3 regions of the Cutibacterium acnes genome follow, and region 1 is predicted to be linked to each of the others. Evidence: riboswitches for the same ligand, from Rfam matches in the RefSeq annotation. Region 1 holds a riboswitch; each other region holds the start of a gene.
The links. A riboswitch is a leader RNA that binds a small molecule or an ion and turns the genes downstream of it on or off. The one in region 1 is predicted to bind cobalamin.
Positions count from the first base shown of each region.

Region 2: linked by a shared signal. The riboswitch ahead of CPA42_RS11305 (anaerobic ribonucleoside triphosphate reductase) and the one ahead of cobO (cob(I)yrinic acid a,c-diamide adenosyltransferase) in region 1 are both predicted to bind cobalamin.
Region 3: linked by a shared signal. The riboswitch ahead of CPA42_RS11215 (ribonucleoside-diphosphate reductase subunit alpha) and the one ahead of cobO (cob(I)yrinic acid a,c-diamide adenosyltransferase) in region 1 are both predicted to bind cobalamin.

Region 1 covers NZ_CP023676.1:470,856-474,129, reverse strand. Annotated here, with positions in the region: gene CPA42_RS02350 (cobyrinate a,c-diamide synthase) at 1-1,429, opposite strand, end outside; gene cobO (cob(I)yrinic acid a,c-diamide adenosyltransferase) at 1,429-2,043, opposite strand; adenosylcobalamin (AdoCbl) riboswitch at 2,096-2,181, opposite strand; gene cbiT (precorrin-6Y C5,15-methyltransferase (decarboxylating) subunit CbiT) at 2,272-2,868, shown strand; gene CPA42_RS02335 (DUF4118 domain-containing protein) at 2,895-3,274, opposite strand, start outside.
Region 2 covers NZ_CP023676.1:2,250,432-2,253,705, forward strand. Annotated here, with positions in the region: gene CPA42_RS11305 (anaerobic ribonucleoside triphosphate reductase) at 1-1,398, opposite strand, end outside; cobalamin riboswitch at 1,475-1,668, opposite strand; gene CPA42_RS11310 (YbhB/YbcL family Raf kinase inhibitor-like protein) at 1,854-2,315, shown strand; gene CPA42_RS11315 (cutinase family protein) at 2,548-3,274, shown strand, end outside.
Region 3 covers NZ_CP023676.1:2,227,165-2,230,438, forward strand. Annotated here, with positions in the region: gene CPA42_RS11205 (hypothetical protein) at 62-286, shown strand; gene CPA42_RS11210 (MFS transporter) at 293-1,525, shown strand; cobalamin riboswitch at 1,663-1,862, shown strand; gene CPA42_RS11215 (ribonucleoside-diphosphate reductase subunit alpha) at 1,975-3,274, shown strand, end outside.

The DNA of each region.
Region 1 (3,274 bases):
GATCCCCGTGATGGTTGAGATCGGGCTCAACGACTTGATCACCTCGGCCCTCGTGGAACTTCGTCACCTCGCTGGCAAACCACGCTGCTTGGGTGGGCTGACCGGCCCAGTGCAGGTGCAGGTAGGACGCCTGAATCGTGGGCCGGCCCAGCCCCGCCGGATCTCCCAAAGCCCCCTCGGCGCGGTCGGTGCCGTCGGGCATCGTGATGTGCCACGCCGGGTCGAGGTCGGCCAGCGGAGTCGTCGTGGTGCGGTGAAATTCGTGACCAACGACACTGATGGAGTCACGTGTAGCGACGCGGTACCCCATCGTGAGCCGCTTTGCCATGGCCGCATCCATCGGTAGCACGCCAGCCATCTCGTGCCCGTCAAGGTGACGGCACAGATACAACAACCCGGCGCACTCGGCGACAATCGGCATCCCGGCCTCAGCGTGGGACCGTACGTCGTCCCCCAGCTCCGAGTTGGTTTCCAAATCGGTGGCATGCATCTGAGGAAAGCCGCCTCCCAAATACAGTCCTTGGATGCCGTCAGGAAGGCGCCGATCCGTAAGGGGATCAACGTCGACGACCCGGAACCCTGCCGCTATCAGCATCTCGGTGGTCTCGGGGTACCGGAAGGTGAAGGCCCGTCCGGCGAACATACCCACAAGCGGCGACTCACCGAATGGATGGCCTTGCCAGCCGGCGGATTCCAGGGCAGCGGCGGGGTCCCACGGCTCGACGTCGAGGTCGGGGGCAGTAGCAGCCATATCCATAACGGCGTCAAGATCGACGTATTCGGCAATGAGGCCCCCCAGCCCGGCAACCTTGGTCGCGGAGTCTTCCCATTCCCCCGCTGGCACCAGACCGAGGTGGCGCGACGGCACAAAGATCGACTCGGTACGCGGGATCTGACCGAGCACCGGGATACCCAGTTGGGCCAAGCCCCGAGCGACTTCGGCACCGTGACGGGGTGAGGCCACCCGGTTAAGAATCGCCCCCGCAACGGTGACGTCAGGATCGAACGTCGCCAAACCAGCCACGACGGCGGCATGGGTGAGCGAAGCATGCGCGGTGTCAACGACCACGACAACCGGAGTTCGGGTCGTCGTGGCGATCTCGGCGCTGGAGCCACGGCCAGTCCCAAGCTGGCCGTCGAACAGCCCCATAACCCCCTCAATAACCGCAATATCGGCCGGATCAGGGGTGACGAAACCGTGGGCTAGCAGAGGGGCCATGAGCTCGTCACCGCACATCACGGAGTCGAGGTTGCGACCGGGACGTCCACTCGCCATCGAGTGGTATCCGGGGTCGATGTAGTCCGGTCCGACCTTGAAAGGCGCCACCGTCCGGCCACTGGCGCGAAGAGCTGCCATGAGACCGGTAGCAACAGTTGTTTTGCCACCACCCGATGCCGGGGCGGCAATAAGAATTCGTGGAAGGCGCATCACCACTCGATTCCCGCCTGGCCGCGCTGGCCAACGTCAAACGGGTGTTTGATCTTCGTCATCTCGGTGACGATATCGGCCACCTCGACAAGCGCATCCGGTGCTCGACGTCCGGTAATGACGACGTGCTGAGTTCCCGGGCGATTGACCAAAGTCTCGACGACCTCATCGACGTCGAGCCATCCCCAGTCCATTGGGTAGGTGAATTCGTCAAGGAGGTAGAAGTCGAGGGCCTCGTGCGCCAACAGATCAGACACGTGGCGCCATCCTTCCCGGGCGGCCGCCTCAGGGTTCTCCGCAGCATCAAAGGATCGTGTCCAAGACCACCCGGTACCCATCACCTCCCAGGTGACCGGCCCTCCGACGCCGATCTCCTCATGCAGCTGTCCGAGCGCCCGAAGAGCATCTTCCTCACCGACGTGCCAGCGCCCGGATTTCACGAACTGAAAGACCCCAACTCGCCATCCCTGATGCCAGGCACGCAGGGCGGTTCCCATAGCCGCCGTCGTTTTCCCCTTACCCTCACCGGTGTTAACCACCAGCACCGGGCGTAATCGCCGCTGCCTCGTGGACAGTCCGTCGTCGGGTTCGGCACTAGTGCGCGCGTGCGGCATGGATGACCTCCTTCGGGTCCGCGCCCTTGGTACCGCGGCGTTTCCGCGACTTGACTTACGGGATAGACCTGGCTTGCGCTGGGACGCTCACAGTGGCGGGACCGCTCCGGATTCGCACCGAATTCCTCCCCGCGAGTCCCCTTGATTGTGTCACACGGGCTTCGGCTCCCCCACCCCGCGTTGGCCCGGATCCGGGGGCCAGCTTGCGCACTGGCCTAGGCTTCACCCATGACCCACGATCCTGATACCTCTCTCCTCGGACGTACCCCCGGCCTGGCCGAGGAGCACTTCGCCCACGACGGGCTCATCACCAAGCACGCGGTACGAGCCGTTGCGCTGGCAGCCCTGCGGCCCATGCCTGGTCAACTGTTATGGGACCTCGGTACCGGAGCCGGGTCAATCGCGGTGGAATGGTGCCGCACTGACCCAACCTGTCGGGCGATCGGGCTGGAACGCAAGGCTGAGCGGGCCGCCAACGCACGTACTAACGCGTCCGAACTCACCCTTCCGGGCCAGTTCGACGTGATCGACGCCGATCTGGCAAAGGGACTGCCCGAGGGGCTTCCTGACCCCGACGCAGTGTTCATCGGCGGTGGAGCCACCAAGGCCCTGGTGAATCAGTGCCGGCCACGACTTCCCATCGGCGGTCGGCTCGTCGTTCACGGTGTCACTATGGAGGCCGAAATGCTAGTGGAGACCCTGCACTGTGACCTAGGCGGTGATCTCATCAGGTTCGGAGTCGAAACCGCCGATGTCATCGGTCGGTTACACGGCTGGAAGCCAGCCCGCACCGTCGTGGCGTGGACCTGGCAACGCACTGAGTGACATGCCCGGCTACCCCCACTGCGGACTCAGCTGATCTGGGAAGCGAGTAAGCAGGCAGCCCGCATCTGCTCGGCGGTGGGACGCACGTGGCGCGATGCCGCCGAGATACGGATGTAACCACCGGCCGCGGGGAAACAGATGAAGCGATCGGTTGGGAATCCCACCCGAGAGGGATCCTCCAGACCGACGTCGGTGCGCATGGCGGTGGCGTCCTGAATGACAGCTTCCCCGGAAGGTGGAGCTCCGTCCACCCAAGCTCCGGCCTCAGCCCCGACCAGACCGGCCAGACGCTGAGCAACCTCGTCACGACTCATGTCTCCCGACCTCGCGTCCAGAGCGTAGGTGACATATCCCTGTCGTCGCTCAGCCAAATCTGAGGCCGTCAGTGCCCACCGCGAAATGCCTG
Region 2 (3,274 bases), 720 kb from region 1:
CACCCGAGTGCGGCAACCCATGTACGCGATTTCCGTCTCGGGGTGGCCAGGCCGGTAGAACTCGGCGTTGAAGGGGGCATCCTGGAAGGAGAAGTTCGGGAACAGCCGCTTGGCGCTCACCCGGCACGCCAGCCGGAACAGGTCGTAGTTGGGATCGCCCGGGTTGAGGTTGACCCCTTTCTGTACCCGGAAGATCTGGATCGGGAAGATCGCGGTCTCCCCGCCACCCAGCCCCGCCTCGGTGGCCTCCAACAGGCAGCGCATTACCATCCGCGCCTCCGGGCGTGTGTCGGTACCGTAGTTGATCGACGAGAATGGCGTCTGCGCTCCGGCCCGCGAGTTCATGGTGTTGAGGTTGGCGATGAGGGCCTCCATCGCCTGGTAGGTCTGGCGTCGGGTCTCTTCGAGGGCCTGACGACGAATCCGCTCGGCAAGGCGATCAGTGTCGCGGACGAGTCCAGCAAACAGCCGCCCGACCTGCTCGCGCTCGGCAGCAAGACCAGTCTCGTCAGGTTCCAACGTCCATTCCGAGGCCGCTTCCCGCACCTCGTCAACCTTGTCCTCGTCGCCCCCAAGAACCTCAAAGATTCGTGCCAGACCGGTCTGGGCGGCGCGCCTAAAGGTCTTGGCGACACCCGGTGCCATGTCACGATCAAAATTTGGCACGGCCTGACCACCGTGCTGGTCATTCTGGTTGGACTGGATGGCAATGCAAGCCAAGGCTGCGTATGACCCGATGGACTGCGGGGCACGCAGCACACCGTGGCCGGTGGAGAACCCGTGCTCGAACAAGTCGGTGAGGTTAATCTGGCAGCAGGTAGTTGTCAGAGTAAGAAAATCGAGGTCGTGGATATGGATGTCACCGTCACGGTGGGCGGCGGCGTGGGCAGGGTCGAGTACCTCCAGCAAGTTGAACTGTTTGGCTGACTCGGTGCCATAGCGCAGCATCGACCCCATAGCGGAGTTGCCGTCAACGTTGGCGTTCTCCCGCTTGGCATCAGCCTCCTCTGCGGACGCGAAAGTGATCTCGCGCAGGGTGCGCATCAATGCTGACTGCTGGTCACGGGCGACGGTGCGGCGCTGTCGGTACAGGATGTATGCCTTGGCGACGTCGTCATGCCCCTGGTCCATGAGCGTCTTCTCGACGAGATCCTGGATGGTCTCAACGTCCGGGGTCTCCTCGCCCATCTCGCTCAGCCGAGACATGACCTCCAAGGCAACCTCAGATGCATGCAACTCGGAGGTACCCATCCCGCATGCCACGAAAGCCTTACGGACAGCCTCGACGATCTTCGTCGAGTCGAAGCGGATCACCCTGCCGTCACGTTTGCGAATGGACGTCGGTACTGCGCGTTGCTGACTAATGGTCTGGTCGTCTGGTTGAACGATCGTCGACATGCTCACTCCTCGAAGCAGCGCACAGGTGGAGCATGGATAGCCCCGGGTCGTCCCGCGCGCCCGTTGTCGTACCGGGTCGTTGACCCGGGTACTGGCAGGTATTCGGACTTCAGGGCCCTCCGTCGTTAGACGGGTTCCTACCGAGCGACGCTTCCCAGCCAGCTGGCCAGTGCGTGATGTCGCCGTCGTTCCCTGTTACCGCTGCGGGGCAGTTCCGGTTTCCCACCGGATTCCCTCTTGCCTCCCATCACCGCCACACGAAGGGTTATCCCCTACATCTGGTGCCTGACGATGGGAACCAGCACAAGATAAAGGGTATACGCATTGGTGGCACACCTGCACGCGACCCCCCGAGTTGCCACGAAACAGCGCAGAGTCTGGCCTTACAAACCGGTTTTCCATCCTTGTAGCGGCGGCTGGCATGATGGACACACGCTCAGGGAAAGGACACTCCCATGAAGATCACCAGCACATCCATCACCGAGGGTCAGCCAATCGAACTGGCCTACGCCCACGCCGACGCGGGCGGCAAGAACATCAGCCCCCAGCTCAGTTGGACACCCGGCCCAGAGGGCACCAAGTCGTACGCCATCACCATCTACGACCCTGACGCCCCCACCGGATCAGGTTTCTGGCACTGGATTCTCGCCGATATCCCGGCCGACGTCACCTCTCTTGGCGAGGGCGGCCCGCTGCCCGCTGGGGGACGGGAGTGGACCAACGATTACCAGGAGGAGGGCTACTCCGGCGCCTGTCCGCCTCCCGGCCCCGCTCACCGTTACATCCACACTGTCCATGCCATGCCGACTGAACACCTCGACATCCCCGACGAGGCGGCAAACGTCCAAGTGCGCTTCGCCATCCACACCACCGAGTTGGACTCGGCGTCAATCACCGGAACCTTCCAGCAGTCCTGAGCCATCCTGTACCGATGAGGCAGGTGTCGCGGGTGTCCGCGGCACCTGCTTGACTGACATCGTGAAGGTTCGGCAGGCACTTCTCATCGTCCTTGTCCTTTTCGGCCTGGTTTCGGTGCCCCTTTCTGCCAGCGCCGCACCGCCAAGCCCTACTCCGACGACCACCAGTACCGCGTACGTCAGTGAGACCCCGACCTCACGGCCATCGGTTGACGGGGGCCCGGGAGCGGGTATGGGCTGGGATTCGACCCCGGTGTCCTCCGACATGGCCGCGAGAATGGACTGTGCTTCGGTCATGTTTGTAGGCGTGCGAGGGTCGGGGGAGACCCCGCCGTACGGCGACACGATTACGTCAATCCGTGACGCCCTAGCGCAAAAGTGGCGAGGCAAGGGGACCGTTCGTCAGGTGTACCTGAACTACCCGGCCGCTGACCCCCACACCTTGCAGAACACCCCGATGAGCTCTCTGCTCTTCGACTCCACGATGCCATCAACCGAATATTTCGATTCAGCAGCTCTGGGAGCCAAAAAACTCATCGCCTTGCTTAATACCGAGAAAAAGCAGTGCCCTAAGGAATGGGTGGTTCTCGCTGGTTTTTCCCAGGGGTCACAAGCCATCACGCAGGCCCTTGCTCAGACCGACACCCCACAGCGTCTAGCAGGTGCCATCCTGGTCGGAAACCCCGACCATTACCCCGGCCAGAACGTCCAGGAGGTCAGTGGAGACGCCGACCAGTCAGCAATTGGTATGGCCGCCATCCTCTACTACCTACGTGAGCGCGCGAATGCCACCCCGGGCGCTAATCGTGACGCCCAGATGCGGGCCATCATCGAAGCCACGCTTAGTCTGAGCCAAAACTCCATCAACCAGAAAGCCCTCGATGCCGACATGTCGAAGGCCGGAGCTGCAATTCCAGCGGAGGCATACCCGGAAACGTATTCGGTGTGCATGAAGGGTG
Region 3 (3,274 bases), 740 kb from region 1:
ACCACGGTCGGCCGCGCGTGGCTGAGAATTAGTTCGTCACGTGACCCCAGGCACACGTACAGTGCTCGAATCGGCGATGTCGATGACGACTCCACGCCGATTGGCCGTGTCCGTCGGGACCTACCGCAATCGCCACGCCCGACGAGTTGATGCGGTCCCGCCAATGCCGGGGGACGAGATGTCAGACGCACAGAGCACCAGGTCAGCATCAGTACGCAGCGAATCGGACGTGTACCGCGCAGTATGGAACACCGTCAAGGGGTCGATGGGCAACCTCGTCGAGTAGTTCGACGTGTACACGTACACGACGTTCGCAGCCTATTTCGAGGACCAGTTCTTCTCGCCTGACGACCCGCACAAGAGCATCTACATCTACGCGATTTTCTGGGCGACCTTCATCATGAGGCCGTTCGGATCGTGGTTCTTCGGTCGCTGGGCCGACCGTCACGGACGTCGGTCCGCCCTCATCATGGCAGTGACAATCATGGCCGTCGGCTCCCTCGTCATCTCCGTGTTGCCCACCCGAGGCACCATCGGAGTGGGGGCCCCGATCCTGTTGCTCATCTGTCGTATCGTGCAAGGATTCGCCACAGGAGGTGAGTACGGCACCTCGGCCACCTACATGTCAGAAGCCTCCACCAAGGGACACCGCGGTTTCTTCTCCTCGTTCCAGTACTTCACCCTCGTGGGTGGTTTAGTGACAGCCCAGGCCGTCCTACTCCTGCTGTCCTCCCTCATGAGTGAGGCCACGATCCATGCCTGGGGATGGCGCATCCCATTCTTCATCGGTGGCGTCGCAGCGCTCATCGTTTTCTTCATGCAGAAGACGATGGATAAATCGCTGAGTACCGAACATCTTAAATCCGTGCGGTCGGGTGAGGACAGCTCGTCAGGAAGTCTGAAAGAGCTCTTTGGAAACCATCTCGGTAACTTCCTCCTGGCTTTTACCATCGCCAGCGGCGGTACCCTGTGCTTCTACGTCTACACCGTCAATGCACCGAATATCGTCCATTCGACTTTCAGCAGCACTCCGATGGCGGCAACCGCGGTCAACCTCATCGCCCTATTCATCCTCATGCTCGGGCAACCGCTGGGAGGCCTCATCGGTGACCGGATCGGACGCAAACCGGTGTTGCTCTTCTTTGCCGCCGGTGGAGTCGTTTATACCTGGGTTCTCGTGACCTGTCTGTCGCATGCCCGCAAGCCCGTAACTGCATTCCTCATGCTGCTCATGGGCTATATCTTCCTTACCGGATATACCTCGATCTCCACAGTTGTGAAGTCCGACCTTTTCCCAACCGATGTCAGGGCGCTGGGTGTTGGGATGGCCCATGGTTTCGCGAATTCCCTGTTCGGCGGCACGGCTCCACTCATTTACGTGTGGGCGAAACAGGGTGACGCGATCCCCGCCTTCATCGGGTATGTGACGGCGCTGTCCGCGGTCACCTTACTTACGATCCTCTTCGGGCTGACCACACGGACTGCGTCACACCTGGATGCGCCGACGAAGGGTGGGCACGACTAACAAAGCGGCAGTTACTCGCCCCGGTACGCGGTGATTTCTCCAACGTTTCAGGCGGTCGAACACGATGCTACGAAGCCAAACTGCCGACGGCGAGGCCCGGGAATATCCTCCGTTGACTCCCCTTGCTCGCCCTTCATATAGTGACGAATGCACGTGGTTCCCGTGTTCGCACGGGCCAAGAGGGAATCCGGTGTGAATCCGGAGCTGCCCCGCAGCGGTATATGAGAACGACCGCCGTCATGACGCACTGTGCTTTGGCATGGGAAGCGACGGCTAGTAGGAGTCCGATCAGGACGAGCTCATGAGCCCGAAGACCTGCCAGGTGTGGTCCCGCAACCGCGGGGCCCGGTTCGCGATCTCGCGGGAAGTATCGCAGCGTTCAGGGGGACCACTGTCCCTGCCGCATTCCGCCCGGTCGCGTGCCCACGGCATCGCACGGAGGAATTGCAATGAGCGCCGACCCCATTTCGACCATCCGCGTCCGCAAGCGTGACGGGTCTTTAGCCCCCTACGACGGTAACGAAGTCGCTGCCTCGATCATGGACTCGGCCCGCGGCCTTGACGACGCCGTCGCCCGGGCAACCCTGCTGCAGGCAGAGGTGGAGATCACCCTCTTTGACGGGATGACCACCGACGCCCTCGACGAAGCCGTCATTCAGGTGGCCCTAGGCAACGCTAAGGACGATCCAGCCTTTGACACTATCGCCAGCCGGATCGCCGTCAAGAAGCTCTACAAAGAGGTCTTTGGCGACACCCATGACGATCTAGGTGACGTCGACCCCGAGAGGGTGCAGGATCTGCACCGCAACTATTTCCCGCGCACGATCGCCAAGCTTGTCGCCGATGGTCACCTTGACGAGCGTCTGGGACGAGATTTCGACCTCGAGACGCTTGCAGCTGCCCTCGACCCCACTCGTGACGACCTCATCGGGTTCATGGGCGTGCGCACCATGATCAACCGTTATCTCTTGCGCACTCCCGATAAGCAGGCTTTGGAGGTACCGCAGTACTTCTGGATGCGCGTCGCGATGGGGCTGAGCCTCACTGAGGACGATCCCACTTCCTCGGCGCTGGCCCTTTACGACTCCATGAGCAACCTGCGCCACCTGGCCGCTGGATCCACCCTTGTCAATGCGGGGACGCCATCGGCTCAGCTATCTAACTGCTTCGTCATGCGCACTGAGGACAATCTGGAGCACATCGCCCAGACGATCCGCGACGTCATGTGGATCACCAAGGGCACCGGCGGCATTGGGTTGTCGATGTCGGATCTTCGCTGCGAGGGATCCCCGATCCGCTCAGATAACACTGCATCAACTGGGCCGATCCCCTTCATACACACCTTTGACTCCACACTGCGTGCGGTCTCTCGGGGAGGCAAGAAGCTCGGCGCCTTGTGCTTCTACCTGGAGAACTGGCACATGGACTTCCCGCAGTTCCTCGACCTGCGGCAGAACTCCGGTGACCCGTACCGACGCACCCGCACCGCCGACACTGCGGTGTGGATCTCCGACGAGTTCATGAAGCGTGTCGCCAAAGACGAGGACTGGTACCTCTTCGATCCCGCCGAAACCCAGGATCTCACCGAGCTTACCGGATCGGACTTCTCCAAGCGTTACGCCCAGTATGTCGAGCAGGCGGAAGCTGGCAAGATCAAGCGCTTTCGGCGCACTACTGCCCGCGAGCAATTCCGAGCCATCTTGGTGAGCCTACAGACGACGTCGCACCCATGGCTGACGTGGAAAGATA